Regions from separate parts of the Legionella donaldsonii genome, predicted to be linked through region 1. Evidence: riboswitches for the same ligand, from Rfam matches in the RefSeq annotation. Region 1 holds a riboswitch; the other holds the start of a gene.

Region 1 (7,875 bases):
TCCAACGTGAACAATTTTGGGAGTATGCCGTCCAATTGGGTCAAACCGTGAGCGATAAAGAGCTCTTAACACTCGATAATCAAACCCTGTTATATCGTCTTTATCATGAAACCGAATTACGCCTTTTTGACAACCGTCCCGTGTACTTCAAATGCCGCTGTAGCGAAGAAAAAATGAAACAGGTTTTAACTATTCTTGGTGAAGAAGAAACCAAGCAATTACTGGCAGAGCAAGGAAAAATAGAAGTCAGTTGTGACTTTTGTAATAAGCACTACAGCTTTGATGCCATTGATATTACACTACTATTTCGCAAATAAGCGCTTTTCAACAGGATCGGTACGAGGGTGTGTTGATAATTGGCCTCTACCGCCTGATTTAAAAGATAATGTTCTAAACCTTGGCATATTGCTTGTATAAAAATTAATTTACCTATCGATTGCCGAGAGCCAGTTATGCAGATGCGCTATGCTTTGCTTAACCTGTTGCTAATTTCTTCTTTACATGCAACCAAGGTCCATATTATTGCCGTAGGGGATGTGCTTTTACACCCTCCTTTACAACACAAAGGTCTTGCTGATGGATTTAGTACGCTTTGGGAGCCGGTAATACCTGCCTTGAAAGAAGCTGATCTGACTTATGGGAATTTAGAAGGACCTGCGGCGGAAATGGTTGACCAGCACGGCAAAACAACAACCAGTATCAGCAAAGCTTATACCGCCTATCCTATGTTTAATTACCCCCCAGCATTGATTGGTGCCTTAAAAGCCTCTGGCTTTGATATTGTTTCCACAGCCAATAACCATACTCTGGATCGCTTCGCTATCGGCATTAACAAAACCATTGTGGCCCTCCATGAGAGCGAACTGGCTTTTACAGGCACTCGCAGGCAGAACAGCGAAGATGCCTGGTATACAGAAACCAAAACAAACGATCTTTCAATAGCCTGGTTAGCTTGTACCCAAGACACCAATGGTATTGCTGATAAACATCGTCAAGTCTTGCTATGTCAGCGCGATAAAGAACTGGTGTTACAACTGGTAGCAGAACTTGCTAAAACACATGATGCCGTTATTGTGACTCCCCACTGGGGTATCGAATATCAAAGCCGTCCCAATAAAATCCAGCAACGATTTGCCCAAGAATTAGCAGAAGCTGGTGCTCTGGCTATTTTAGGCTCCCATCCCCATTGCGTACAACCCTTTGCCTGGTTAAATGCCAGGGGGAAACGGGTCTTTGTTGCTTATTCATTAGGTAATTTTATTTCTAATCAAGGCAGCTTGAAAAACCGCGCTAGCGGTTTGCTATCACTCTATTTGGAAAAACGCGATGAAGCTACCGTGATTAACAAGGTAAGCTATCAACCTACTTATATGGAAAATCGCGGTGGACAATTGCAGTTAAAAAAAGTTAACTCGCAAAAACATCCTGCCTACCAATTGTTAAAAACGGTTGTAGGTGAAAATTATTTAACCATTAATCATTAATTAAGTCTTATTTGTATAAGTTAGCGAAATACAAAAATTTCGCTAACCAAGATGAAACCAAGTTTATTGCAAAGGGACATTTATCTTTAGCATTCTATCATTGCTACATTGCAAAAAATCACCGCGCATTGCCCGTAAAATTTGTTGGAGATGAAGAAATTGCGCGCTTAATTGCAGATAGAGGTCCCCTTCTTGCCTATCCTGCAATTCACCCATCGTTAGATAAGCGGCCTGCCCCATATCGGCAAAATAATCAAGACTGAGGTGACGACGCTCGGCTATCCCTGGAAAAAGCCCACAAAAAAGCAAGCTTTTATCACCTACATCTCTTAATAATTCGAGCTGGCGCCGTCTTGGATTATTCATTGACTCAAGAAAATCAAGAGCAATAACTGATTCTATTAATTTAGTCCCCTGGGAAAACCGCATTAGCAGGAAAACCAAATAACTTTCTGTATTTTCATTGAGCACGAGACTAGTAGACGCCTGCGCCTCATTTACTAAGGCATGCCACTGGCTAAGTTCGGTGGGATGTAGAATCAAAGGCTTCATGGAGATCCCCCATTTCTTTTACTTTTTATAATAGTTTAGCAAACAACGTACCAGATGCTCTTGATTTTTATTAAATTCATGTCCTTTAAGAAACCGATGGCAACGAAATTGCAGTGACCTGTGCTTTCTGCTTGTTTGCCTCTATTATTTTGGCCCTAGCAGAGCGTGGGTGGAAACAGTGATAATCCCACCCGCAGAAAAACTAACACAAGAAAAAGGCCTTAGCTAGCCTTCAATCGTATCAATTGATTCGATACAGCAAGCAATTGGATCAAGTTCAGAATAAGGATTTGCTGGTAAAAATTCATTACTATAACAATGACGAATGTCAAACGCCTTATCAATAATTTGCAAATGCTCACTATAATCTCTGACTTTCTTCCAATCACGGGAAACATTGAGCAAGGTTCGGGAAAAAAAGGGTAAAGTGCGGATGAATACTCTCTGATACATCTCTTGCCGCAGTTGGGGTTGCTGCTCGCATAGCAATTCAAAGGCTTCATCGGGATATTCAGTTGTGTAGGCTGCACCCCGTTGAGTCGCTCTTAAAAAACCTTTAATCAACTCCGGCTGCTGTCGCGTCGTGTCAGGCACAATCAATTGAATGGAGCAAAAGCAACAGCAACCAAGCCCGGCTAATTGATCGAGACGTAAAAAAATGGTTTCCCCGCATAAATAGTCCAATTCAACCCGTTGAAAATTAATAAAACCAATTCCCACATCGATTTTATTACGGCAAATAGCGTCTGTAAGATTCATACCAATACGGACTGTCTCATAACTTGAAGCGGCAATCCCTGCAAGTTTTGCTAAATCATCAATAATTTTTTTGCCAAACTCACCAATATAACCAACTCGCTTGCCTACAATGTCATGAAAGGTCTGAATACCACTTGATTTTAAGGCAATAAGGCCCGTAGGTGGTTCATCAAGCAACGTGCCAATGGAACTTAGATTATAGCCCTTGGCTCGCGCCGCTACGGTGTGGATCATTGCTTTAACTCCAAAATCCACCTTGCCCAAACCAACAATCTCCGTGACATCACTGGGATCATTAGGCTCCATAATAGCCAGGTGGATGCCCTCCTGACGATAATATCCCTTTGCCTGAGCAACAAAAATCGGCGTATGGTAAGGATTAGCGCGCCAATTTAGAAGAAGGGTCGTTCTTGAATGAAGTGTCTGCATTGCTCGATCTCCTGGGTAAAAAATAAAGGGAGATGGCAAAAGGGCTCCATTACCCAGGAGCCAGTTACACTTCTCAAGCCAATGAAATGTTAGCAGCCCTAAAATCGGGTAATAGATCTTTTGAAGGCATCCTTACGCTGGTATTATCCAGTTCAAGTTCAACGAGTATTTCTCAGCCGGTAACCCGGCACCCCGTGCCATCTTTAAAAATCGAATTTATCCTAATTTACTCATTGTTCTTTGTCAAACAGTCTACAAAAACTCAATATCGCCAGTAGTCCCTCTTTTACAATTAACATGCAGAAGCAAGACTCAGATAGGTTCAAATTGTTGGTATTGAATTTGTTCAATCGTACATTCTGTCGCTATAGGCATAACGAAGCTAGCAATAAAAGCCTGCCAGAAATCATAATACAAATATTTTTGTAAGGGGTGCTCATCATCGATAGGAAAGCACGGCCCATGATTGGCTTCCAGGAGCCACAATCGCTGATCTTTATCAACCATAAAATCAAAACCAAAGATAGCCAATTCACGCCGTTGATTACAGACAAAGGCTTGTGGGTAGAGCTGTTGCAGCCCCCTCATCACCTCAGACAAAATTGATTTTATTAACGGGTAAAATGCAGTAAAAGTCGCAAACCGCTGCGCTGGAATCTGAACTACATTTGCCTCTTCATCACTTAAATGTTCATTCGTCAAATGCGGGCGAAGATCAAGAAAATTTTGTGGTTCAAACGGATGTAAGGCAACATTAAAATAGCCTTGCGGATAAAGATAAACTCCTGCGTAATTAGTAAGCACTACAAACATACGGATACTGTACTTATGTCTATCACGCAACAAATGGGGCTCTGTTAGATAACGCTGTAAGACCTGTTCGCCACCCAGGCGCCTGGTAGAAAGAAAATGCCGCTCTAATTCGCTTAATTTCTGAAAAATTTTTATTTCTTTGCCATTGTTCAATAATGCCGGCTTTAAGATCCACACCAAATTATCAATTTGATCCAAGTATTGCCAACCGTGGCGATAGTATTTATCAGCTATGTCTTGCAATACCGCCGGCCAGGTTTGATCATTAATACAATAAGTCAGGGGCATCACCGCGGAACAAAATTGATGCACTAACTCGGCCAAACGATGTTTAAATTCAAGTTGTTCAGCTGCCTGCAGATTAAAGTGTAAATTTCCTTCCCCAAAATCAGCCTGCTCTTCAAAATGGCTCGCAGACCAACCTTGTTCCTGCAAATAACGACCTAAGTTATATTGAGTCGGGGATTGAGTCTGAGTGAGAAAAAAGCAATATTGGCGGTCATTGTCAGTTAAGGTAATCATAAGAACATAAACCGCCTTTCATTTATTCACGTAAAGTCCTCAAATCAGTTACTTCTTGTGAAGAGGAAACTTTATAATGAGTTAATAATACTAAGGATAGTACACCTGCTATTAACCCCCAAAAAGCGGCCCCAATTCCCCAAAGAGATATTCCCGAAGCAGAAACAAGAAAGGTAATTAAAGCAGATTCACGTTGTTTTTCCTCTTCTAATGCAGCTTTCAAACTATTTGCAATGGTACCGAATAAAGCTAATCCTGCTATCGCTAAAACTAATTCACGGGGAAAAGCAGATAATAAGGCAACTACTGTAGCCCCAAAAATTCCACAGATAAAATAGAAAAATCCTGCGCAAACCGCTGCACGGTAGCGTTGAGTCGGCTCTTTACCTGCCTCTTCACTCATGCATATTGCAGCCGTAAAAGCAGCCAAATTAAAAGCATACCCACCAAAAGGAGCTAAAAGGAAGTTCGTAATACCTGTCCAGCTAATTAAAGGAGAAATCGGTGGATGGTAACCAGCATGATGAAGTGCGGCAACACCTGGAATATTTTGTGAAGTCATATTAACCAGAAAGAGTGGAATACCAATACTAAGTACTACCGACCATGAAAAAACTGGCATCGTAAATATTGGCGAAGAAACGGCAACATGCACATTTTGCCACTGCAATAGACCTTGACCTGCAGCATCTAATATCCCTACCAGCAAAACGATGGGAATGGTGTAGCGGGAAAAATAGCGTTTAGCAAATAGGTAGCTAATGAACATCGTGCAAATCAGCAAGAATTGCTCTTGCATAGTAATAAAAACATTCAAACCAAAGCGTAACAAAATGCCTGCCAACATTGCCGCTGTTAATGCGCGCGGCAAACGCATCAATACTCGTTCAAACCAACCCGTTACACCAGCAACAATAATGAGCAAGGCTGAAAAGATGAATGCACCAATGGCTTCAGGCATGGAAACACCCGATAACCCAGTCGTTAACAAGGCAGCGCCGGGGGTTGACCAAGCAGTTAAAATAGGCATGCGGTAATAGAGAGAGAGCCCTATACAACTAATTCCTGTTCCAACCCCAAGAGCTAAAACCCAAGAACTAATCTCCGCCGAAGTTGCTCCTGCTGTTGTCGCTGCCTGAAAAATAAGCGCAGCAGAACTGCTAAATCCGACCAGTACTGCTATAAAAGCGGCAGTGATATTGGAAAGAGAGATTTTTTTACTCATAATAAAACCCAAGTCATCATTTTTCTGAGGATTCTTGTGAGTTTGCTGATGCACACCGAGTTGCATGCGTTATAACGCACAAGGAATAGTATGGTATCATTGTGCGCTATAACGCACAATGCATCTAGGAACTAAATTTGCAAAATATAGCTCAACATATTGCCCTGACCTTAAGAAACTTACGCCAACTGCATGGTTGGAGTCTCGACAAAACGGCTCAGGAAACAGGGGTCAGTAAAGCCATGCTTGGTCAAATTGAACGCCAAGAATCCAGCCCTACCGTGGCTACCTTATGGAAAATCGCCAATGGGTTCCATACCTCTTTTTCTTCTTTTTTAGAAGAATCCCCCATTGCTAACCAAGGTCTTATTTACCGTGCAGCCAATAGGGAGAGCCTCGGCCATCATGATGAAAAAATTCGTATTACCCCGCTTTTTCCTTTTGATGAAGAGGTAAATTTTGAATTCTTTGTCATTGAGCTTTTACCTGGCTGCGAACATTTATCAACCCCACATGAAGCTGGTGTCATTGAACATGTTGTAGTCGTTAGTGGCAACATGGAAATCTTGCTAAACGGGATCTGGCAACCCTTAGAGCAGGGTGAAGCGCTACGGTTTATGGCCAATCAATCTCACGGGTACCGTAACCAGAATGAAGACAGTGTTTTTTTCCATAACATCATTCATTACCCGGCTACAAAGGTAAACTCATCGTGATAAAAATTCTTTACCGCCATCAGGAAGATCATCTTCACGGTTCCGTTAAGGTCGTGGAGAACAGGCATGAACGTAGTCCATAGCCATTTCGAAACGTCCTTCCATCAAACTTTTTAAACCCTTGGTTTGACCCATACTGAGTTTCTTGAAGGTCTCGCTATTCATTACATGACCATCACTATCTTTTAGTACCAGTGTTTCTGCCTTTGGATCTTCCGGCTTGTAGCCATTTTGCTCAGCCCACCATAATACCCCAGTATCAAAATGCATTTTTTCCCTTTCTGAAAAGGCAATACCATTCTTGGTCGCTGACGACGTTAGACGCCCTTCATCATCTACATTCACGCTAAATTTTATAGCAGGTATAGGCGTCCCTAAGCCCAATTTTCCCAGTGGTCCGGCACCCATTGTCTTCATAGCCCAGCCTGCCACTCCTTCCCAAGCAGCTTCACGAGTTTGTTTGAAAGGAACCATCTCATGAGCAAACTCTCCGGCCATATTAAGCATCCCTAAAGCGGCATAATCGCTATTCCCAATTGGATCGTAAGCCAGAGCAAGTGATAAATCCATGAGCGTATTGATGATTGAATTCATTCCAGAAACCCAATCCGCATAATTTTCCATACCTTTCTTTTGCAATACCTGTGCATTTTCAGCTACTTTTTGCCAATAGGATTTTGGCGCAGGATTACCTTGAGCATCTTTCGCATGGAAATCTTTGGCATTGGCTTCACGCCTTTCACTATTAAGTTTCGCCAATTCTGCTTTCATTTCCAGCTGTTTTATTCTTTCTTCATGGAGTATTTGCTTCCTAAGGGCACCGTCTTTCTCAATCGTTGTCATTCCTATTCCTCCTCATGGGACAAAACTTGCTCATTTTGCCATACCGGGACACCTGGAAGATCAGTTATTAATGCAAAATTTAGTTAAGAATTTGTAAAACCTATCGTCTGTTTACGCTTGCCAACAAGCACGATTATGTGTATAAAGGATCTAGAGTGCGGTAAAATTGTGCATATTAAAGACGATTTATTTCATGGTAAAAATATTGTTTACACCACAATCTGAATTATCATTTTTTCTGCCGCAGGCAAGAAAAATAGATTTTTATCATGTTGTTATTCTAAACCTCCTTCTTTGCGTTGTCTTAGTCGTCAATGTGGCCCTCGCGGCCATTTAATTACCCTTTACACATGTATTCACCACCTAAATGAAAATAAAAATCGGGGACAGACTATGCAACAATATAAATCCATCTTAGTTTATGGTTTCGCAATTTTTGCGATGTTTTTCGGCTCAGGAAATCTGGTCTTTCCACTTCAAATTGGTTACGCGGCAGGTGATTCCTGGTTCATGGGTTTCACGGGTCTATTGA
Region 2 (7,875 bases), 220 kb from region 1:
ATGTTCTGGATATTGGTCCTGGAGCGGGCGTGCATGGCGGGAAAATAGTTGCCAGCGGTACTCCGGAAGAAGTCATGGCCAAGCCGTCCTCCTTGACTGGACAATACCTGTCCGGCAAACAAGAAATTGTTGTTCCCAAGGAGCGGGTTGCTGTTGATGAAAAAAAGATGATTCATTTAACCGGAGTGACTTGCAATAATTTAAGTGATATTAGCGTTAGTATTCCTTTGGGATTGATTACTTGTGTAACAGGGGTTTCTGGTTCCGGTAAATCCAGTTTAATTAATGACACACTCTATCCCATCGCTGCGAATCGATTAAATCGGGCAAGCCTTTTAACGCCGGGGGCGCTTCGCGATATTAAGGGTTTGGAGCTTTGTGACAAAGTGATTGATATTGATCAAAGCCCCATTGGCCGCACACCACGTTCTAATCCAGCGACTTACACCGGCCTGTTTACACCGATTCGTGAGTTATTTTCAGGGACACCAGAGGCAAGAGCGCGCGGTTATCAGCCCGGCCGCTTTAGTTTTAACGTCCGTGGCGGGCGTTGCGAAGCGTGTCAGGGTGATGGGTTGATCAAAGTAGAGATGCATTTTCTGCCTGATATTTACGTAGCTTGCGATGTGTGCAAGGGCAAACGTTATAATCGGGAAACGTTAGAAATTCAGTATAAAGGTAAAAATATTCACGAAATTCTGGATATGACCGTAGAGGATGCGCGTGTCTTTTTTGATGCGGTACCGGTGCTAGCCAGAAAATGCCAAACGTTAATTGATGTCGGTTTGTCTTATATCCGCTTGGGACAAAGTGCTACTACCCTGTCAGGAGGGGAGGCGCAGCGTATCAAACTGGCTCGCGAATTATCAAAACGGGATACCGGCAGTACACTCTATATTCTCGATGAGCCCACGACAGGGTTACATTTTCACGATATCAAACAACTGCTTGCTGTTTTATTCCGTTTGCGTGAGCAGGGCAATACCATTGTCATCATTGAGCACAATCTTGATGTGATAAAGACAGCCGACTGGTTGATTGATCTTGGCCCTGAAGGGGGGCATAAAGGCGGGCAAATCATCGCAACCGGTACACCGGAAATGGTTGCGAAGTGTAAGCATTCTTATACCGGCCAATTCTTAAAGCCTTTGTTGGATAAAGCGAAGAAGAAATCTAAATAGAATATCGTCATTGAAGCGAAAAGGGCAAAAATTTCTTGATCCTAACAATCGCCTATCCTAAGATGCAAATTTTATACAGTTTAAGAGATAATTATGCCATCCGAGCAAGGCAGCATCGAACGAATCAAGAAATCATTAGAGGAAGCAAAAGGACCTGGCCTTTGCCTTTCTTTTTTTAGTGATGGGCTTGACTCTTTTGGCGCGGATCTCATTGGCAAATTCCTGAAATCGAATACGACCGTAACTGATCTGGAGCTTTATGGTAATAAATTCACTAGCGTAGGGACCTTCCTGCTAGTCAAGAGCTTAAAAAGGAATACCGGTCTGGTCAAGCTTGCCCTCGGAGGTAACAATTTTAATGATGGTTTTGTGTTAGCCACGTTGGCTGAGGCGGTAAATAGCCATCCTAATTTGGTTTTTCTTGAGTTGGGGGATAGCGAAATGGGTGGAAATGCAACCTTTTTGTTATCGAAGCTGGCGACAAGGCGATTTCCAAAACCACTTATTCTTATTCTTAATAATAACGACATTACAGATGATGTAATTGCCGCTTCAGCCCAGGCCTTGGAGAATAATGCTTCTCTGACGGAGATTAATCTTTCCGAAAATGAAATAACCAGTGCCGGGGCTTCCGTTTTGGCAAAGGTATTAAAAAAGAATAATACGCTGAAAGTACTTAACCTTTTTGCAAATGCAATCGATTATCAAGGGGTTTTAGCTCTGTTTGAGGCGCTAAAAATTAATCGTACTTTGACTACAATCGACCTGTCTTCGAATGAAATTTATACTAGCCAGGATAATCAGGGGGAGCTTGGTGCCAGGATAGCCGAAGTACTCATGGAAAATGGCTCATTAACCGCCGTATTACTGAGTGACTTGCTACTGGGGAATGAAAATATATTACCATTTGTCACCGTAATCAGGGCTAACACGAGTCTAACTGCACTGGGTCTTGAGGGTAACTCTATTAGCGACCAGACCGAGGAAGCCTTGGTTGAAGCATTAGAAGATAATATCTATTTGACCAAATTCGAGCTTGATACAAAACTGCGGCCTCAGATAGATCGTTTGTTAGCTCGTAATCAATTGTTGCAACAGAGGTATGTACAGCCTTTACTGGCTGCCTCTCAGCAAGAGGATACCGCTGAGATTATCAGGTTGTTAATGCAGATGAAAACCGCATACCCAGAGATAGATAGTGCTAATTCCAAATTACCAAAACAATTAGTCCATTTCTATTGGAGTGTTGCTGATGAACTCGTTGATTCTTTATTTGTGAGTGAAGGGTTGAATGATAAAGCCCGTTATTCCTTGATTCTTGAGCTGTTAAAAAATAAGCTTAACGAGGAGAAATATCAAAAAATAGTAAGGGCCTGTTTGAAAGGACTTGGACGATTAAGTGGAGCGCAAGAGAGTGATTCGGATTTTGAACCCCATCAATCGAATCAGTTTGTGACCTACTGTCAATTGCGATCGGCTGCGCAGCGAGTACTGAGTGAAACGATCGATACGAATGGCCAAATAAAAGAAACACATCACCACCGACATCAATTGCTAAGAGCACTCTGTCATCAGGAAAGTTATACACCACTGGCAACACAGTACTTGCTTGCTTCGCCAGAAGTAAGAGCGCAACTTAACCTGAATGACAGCGACAAACCTGTTGTCATTGATGCAGTTATAGTAACAAGTACAGATAATTCAAGTAATAGGCATGATAAAGACGCTGCGATTTTAGTAATGGGGGATAACATTGAACCCGATCACCGGGCGCAATTAATGTTATACGGCTATACAGAGGCCGTAAAAAAATTCTCTAAAGATACGCTACCCAAGCCTGAACAACTTCTGAGGCATGCTGTCGATAGGCTTACAACCGAACTCGATGATGAGAAAGAACATCGGTTCACGTCTTCCTCCGGCAAGGAAGAAGTAGACACTGAAGTTACTCCAGGCTACCCAAATTCATTAGCCCTAAAGGGTGTTTTCGGGAAAAGTTATGTCAGAAAGGAATCTTCATCAGAAGATGAAGAGGACCCGTGCCCACAGAAAAAAACAAAATTTTTCTAAACCATGTTGGGCAGTCTTCCTAACCCGGCTATTTATATTGGGCAGTCCATTATTGAAGGGCTAAAATAACCGGCCGCGTTTCCCCAAGGGCACCTGTTTTCTATAGTAAAGAATAGGTGGTAAGTGCTTGGGTAGTTGTATTTTTTCATGAGAAGTTCTCTGTTATTCTGGCTGATACCATGCTTTTAATTTATTCCTTTTCAATAAATATTGTATTTAAAGCAACATATTTATATTGTTAAACAATATTTTTGCTATCGTCGCTTTTAACCTGGTCTATAATTAACCCGTGGGATTCTGCATCATAATGATGCAGCGTAGTATAAGGAGATTTATTATGAAGATTAAATCCACAATAGCTGGGTTAGTATTCGCTACATCGATGATTGCAGTAGCGGGCACAAGCCAAGCTGCATGTGCATCTTGTACCGTGCAAGAAGGATTTTCAGGAACTGGATGGCACATGGTTCGATGTAATATTTGTCTTCAACCTGCCGAAACCTGGCAGCAATATGTTAGCGGAGGATACGCTCCACCAGTAACTGGAAATAATAACCTATGGCTCATAGGACGATAATTTCCAGTACAGAGGGGGAGATTGACTCAGTAGTTCTGGCTGGTCTCACCCTCGCTTCTTTAATTGAAATATAAACGCTTCAAATAGATGCACACCCGATGTTTTTGCAGATGATCAAATGCATTTGAGTTCAGAAACCCTGTTCAAGTCTATTCATTAATTCTGTCGCTTCTCTGCGGGTAAATGGTTTAGAGATGAAACCGGAGATGTTGGCTTTTTGAATTTGTCTGGCAAATTGCGCTTCACTATGCACACTCAAAGCGACAACGGGAGTCTTTTTATTAAGCAGGCTGGTGGTTTTAATTAGCTCTGTAACCTCAAATCCATTATGTCTGGGCAAGCTTAAGTCCATCACGATAAGATCAAAATGCATCAGGTTGCATTCTTCCAGGGCTTCTTCACCTGACTCAGCTACAATGACGTCACAGTGAAAGTCTTCTAAAATGGCCTTAAACGCTTCCTGGGCTGGCTTGGAATCGTCTACTAATAGGAGTTGATATCTTTTCATGATCCACTTAATCCCTGTGAAAAATTGATAAACCAATTTTAAGTGCGTTAATCAGCATTATTGAAAACCAGATTACTTTAGCAATAAAAAACAGATCAGAACAGTCACCGGCATGTGATCGCTAATTTTATACCAAGCCTCAGTCTCTGAGGGCTCGACCGATTTATTTTGAACAGCACTTTTAGATGCCGTGCCTATAGCACGGCAGGTAGGTCATTAAAGGGCTTTCATAAACTCAGTCAGATCCGCTTTTTCCTGAGTATTTAATTGTAATTGCAGAACCAAATTAAAGAATTCGACCGTATCAGCCAAAGTCAACAGACGACCATCATGCAGGTAAGGTGGAGAATCCTTTATACCGCGTAAAGGAAAGGTTTTAATCGGTCCATCACCTACTGCTCTGAGCCCATTGATGGTTTGTGGATTAAAGAAACGTTCCGTATGCAGGTTATGCATGGTGTTGTCGGTGTAATAAGGAGGGGTGTGGCAAGTGGCACATCTTGCTTTACCAAAGAAAAGTTCCTGGCCGCGCAATTCTGCTGGCGTTGCTTTAGCTGGATCCAGTTTCCCATCCCAACTCAGTTTGGGAGCAGGCGGAAAATCCAATATTTCCTGAAACTCAGCCATGAAGTGGACCTGGCTGCCACGCTCAAGAATATTGATTCCCTTTTTGGTCGCAATGACCGGGTCGCCATCAAAATAAGCAGCACGTTGTTCGAATTCAGTAAAGTCTTCGATTGTTTTTAAGGCGCGCTGTGAGCCAAAGAGCCGCTGAATATTTACACCACGCAAAGTCGGGGTATTAATACGATGACGAAACTCTTGTGGGCGAATGTCTCCAACCAGGTGAGTTGCCTTGTTGGTATGGCCATTGGCATGGCAATCAAGACAAGCAACACCACGGCTGGGTTCTATGGTGCGCCGATCATCGGTTTGGTTAAATTGTTGTTGTGGGAAAGGGGTTACCAACAACCGTAGACCTTCCAATTGTTTAGGGTTAAGGATGCCGTTAAATAATTCAAAATAATTATTGATAGTTACCAGCTTTCCTTGTGATACATCGCCAAGATCCGGACGTGTTGTCAAAAAGATTGGGGCAGGAAAGGGTGGTAAAAAATGGTCGGGAATATCAAAATCCAGATCAAAGCGAGTCAGATCGCGGTGTTCCTGCTTGTTGATTTCATCGATAGCAAATTTTGGAAAAAGCATACCCCCTTCAGGATGGTTGGGGTGCGGCAGAGGCAAGAAACCTTGAGGATATAACCCTTCTTCCTTAATTTGCTCGGGCGTCATTTTAGCGAGTTGATCCCAGGTTGTTCCTTGAGGTAGCTTAACGCGTACACCTTCCTGAATGGGTTTCCCATTTGACATTTTCGCATTTTGCGACGGGTTGTTGGTTAAATCATAACGCTGGTTAAGCAAATCCTGCTGTTTTTTATTAATCGCGTCTTTTGCAGCAGACATGCGCTTCATAACTGTCTGAAAAGGTTCTTGCATGATAACGGGCATGTAGCTGGTAGGCGGTGCACCAGAGGCTTGGGAATTAGAAGGTGCCGTAGCTGGAGTAGACGCCGGCTCAGCATAGGCTGACGTTATAACTGAGCAAGAAAAGGCGGTCAATCCAATGATTTTTTTTAACATAGAAGATCCATTTCTTATGAATATAGTCTTCCTAATCATAAAAGAGTTGTAATTTCATTACAATAAGAGAACTTTGATGCTTAGTTCCCCAAGACAAATAACTACTAATTCTGCACAAAATTGCACGCAGGTTGACAAGTTTTTTCGCTTCAACTAAATTAAGGGTCGTTTTTATCACCGGGGGTGCTTTGCAGCGATTCGTGTTGCAAGGCTGAGAAAAACCCTTAAAACCTGCTCTGGTTAATACCTGCGGAGGGAGTGTGATGGTTAGAGATATTTTTCTTATTTAATGGCCTTTTAAGCAGGCTTATCTTTGACGTCACATCCTCTGTTGTATGAATAGAAGGATGTTATGGCTGCTCCATTTTACAAACTTATGTTGGTCACCCATCGCGGGTCTTGTCCTTTAGCGGAGTATTTGCTCTTTATTGAACAATGTGTCAGTGCAGGCGTTAGTTCTGTACAACTTCGCGAAAAAAATGCTTCCCCAGCTTTTCTATTAGCATTCGCTTCTGAACTTAAGAGTCTTTTAGATCACCACCATATTCCGCTGATCATCAATGATGATCTTGAACTGGCTTTAGCCGTCGATGCACAGGGTCTGCATTTGGGACAGACGGATGGTTCACCACAACTTGCCAGACAGCGTTTGGGGCCGGATAAATTGCTCGGTTTATCAATAGAAACGGAGGATGATTTGCAGCGAGCCAATCAGTCTGTTGTGGATTATGTGGCCGCCAGTGCAGTTTTCCCTACTCAGCATAAAAAGAATATTCGTACAACCTGGGGCTTGGATGGGCTGCACCGTTTAAGTTTGCGCTCGACTCATCCAATGATCGGTATTGGCGGTATTGATCAACACAATGTCAAGGAAGTCATGGCAGCGGGAGCGAAGGGGATTGCGGTAATTGGTGCTCTGCATAAGGCGGAAAACCCTGCGCTTATGGCAGCAACGCTACGTCAATTAATGGAGGGAAGTGAAACATGATGAATCTGTTGAAGGATTTGGAAGAGGCGTTAGTTAGCCTCCGTCAAACGAAGCCTTTGGTTTTATGTTTAACCAATTTTGTTACTATGGAATTTATGGCTAACAGCTTATTGGCCTCGGGGGCGGCACCCTTGATGAGTCAGGCGATGGATGAAATAGAAGAGCTGATTACGATCAGTCAAGTCGTTAACATCAACTTAGGTACCCTCGATCACGCTTTTTATGAACGCGCTTTAGAGGCGGCAAAAATAGCCAAGTCACAAAGCAAGCCTGTTGTGCTGGATCCCGTTGGTGCTGGCGCAAGTCGTTTACGCACCACTGCGGCAAAATCGCTTCTCCCTCATGTCGATATCATTCGCGGCAATGCCAGCGAGATTCTGGCTTTAAGCGATGAAGCAGGTGATACGAAAGGCGTTGAATCGGCCCGTAGTGTGAATCAGGCAATGAATGCTGCGCAACAACTGGCTGTTTCACCATCAAAAATTGTTGTAGTGAGTGGCCCGGTTGATTTTATAACCGATGGCAGACAGGCAATCAATTTACCCTTTGGTTCACCACTGATGCCTTTGGTGACGGGTATGGGTTGCACGCTGACTGCTGTAATCGCTGCCTTTGCGGCAATTGGCTTAAGCATGTACCAGGCTGCTCTACTGGCGACTGCTTATTTTGGTTTATGTGGACAACTAACCCAGCATAAAACACAAGGACCAGGCGCTTTTCGACAAGTATTTATTGATAAATTATATAAACCCGATTGGGAATTATTCGGTGAGTGGATTGCAGGTTCTGAGATAGTTGACTCGTTCAATTCGATTAACTGAGATAGAAAAATGACAATGCGCTATAAAACCCTGTCTATAGCAGGTTTCGATGGTTCCGGTGGGGCGGGTATTCAAGCCGATTTGAAAAC

The links. Region 1 has a riboswitch for thiamine pyrophosphate ahead of DYC89_RS01060 (ABC transporter substrate-binding protein). Riboswitches for the same ligand answer to the same signal wherever they lie in the genome.
Region 2: it holds a riboswitch for thiamine pyrophosphate, as region 1 does, so the genes downstream of both, thiE (thiamine phosphate synthase) here and DYC89_RS01060 (ABC transporter substrate-binding protein) in region 1, are expected to answer to the same signal.

Annotation. Positions count from the first base shown of each region.
Region 1 covers NZ_UGOA01000001.1:224,029-231,903, reverse strand. The annotation lists gene hslO (Hsp33 family molecular chaperone HslO) at 1-317, shown strand, start outside; gene DYC89_RS01070 (CapA family protein) at 453-1,484, shown strand; gene DYC89_RS01065 (hypothetical protein) at 1,548-2,036, opposite strand; gene DYC89_RS01060 (ABC transporter substrate-binding protein) at 2,262-3,224, opposite strand; TPP riboswitch at 3,337-3,429, opposite strand; gene DYC89_RS01055 (tubulin-tyrosine ligase) at 3,537-4,559, opposite strand; gene DYC89_RS01050 (benzoate/H(+) symporter BenE family transporter) at 4,582-5,784, opposite strand; gene DYC89_RS01045 (helix-turn-helix domain-containing protein) at 5,922-6,500, shown strand; gene DYC89_RS01040 (hypothetical protein) at 6,546-7,343, opposite strand; gene DYC89_RS01035 (branched-chain amino acid transport system II carrier protein) at 7,737-7,875, shown strand, end outside.
Region 2 covers NZ_UGOA01000001.1:439,841-447,715, forward strand. The annotation lists gene uvrA (excinuclease ABC subunit UvrA) at 1-1,181, shown strand, start outside; gene DYC89_RS02110 (hypothetical protein) at 1,275-3,251, shown strand; gene DYC89_RS02115 (hypothetical protein) at 3,589-3,828, shown strand; gene DYC89_RS02120 (response regulator) at 3,959-4,336, opposite strand; gene DYC89_RS02125 (cytochrome B6) at 4,553-5,977, opposite strand; TPP riboswitch at 6,147-6,253, shown strand; gene thiE (thiamine phosphate synthase) at 6,330-6,965, shown strand; gene thiM (hydroxyethylthiazole kinase) at 6,962-7,786, shown strand; gene thiD (bifunctional hydroxymethylpyrimidine kinase/phosphomethylpyrimidine kinase) at 7,802-7,875, shown strand, end outside.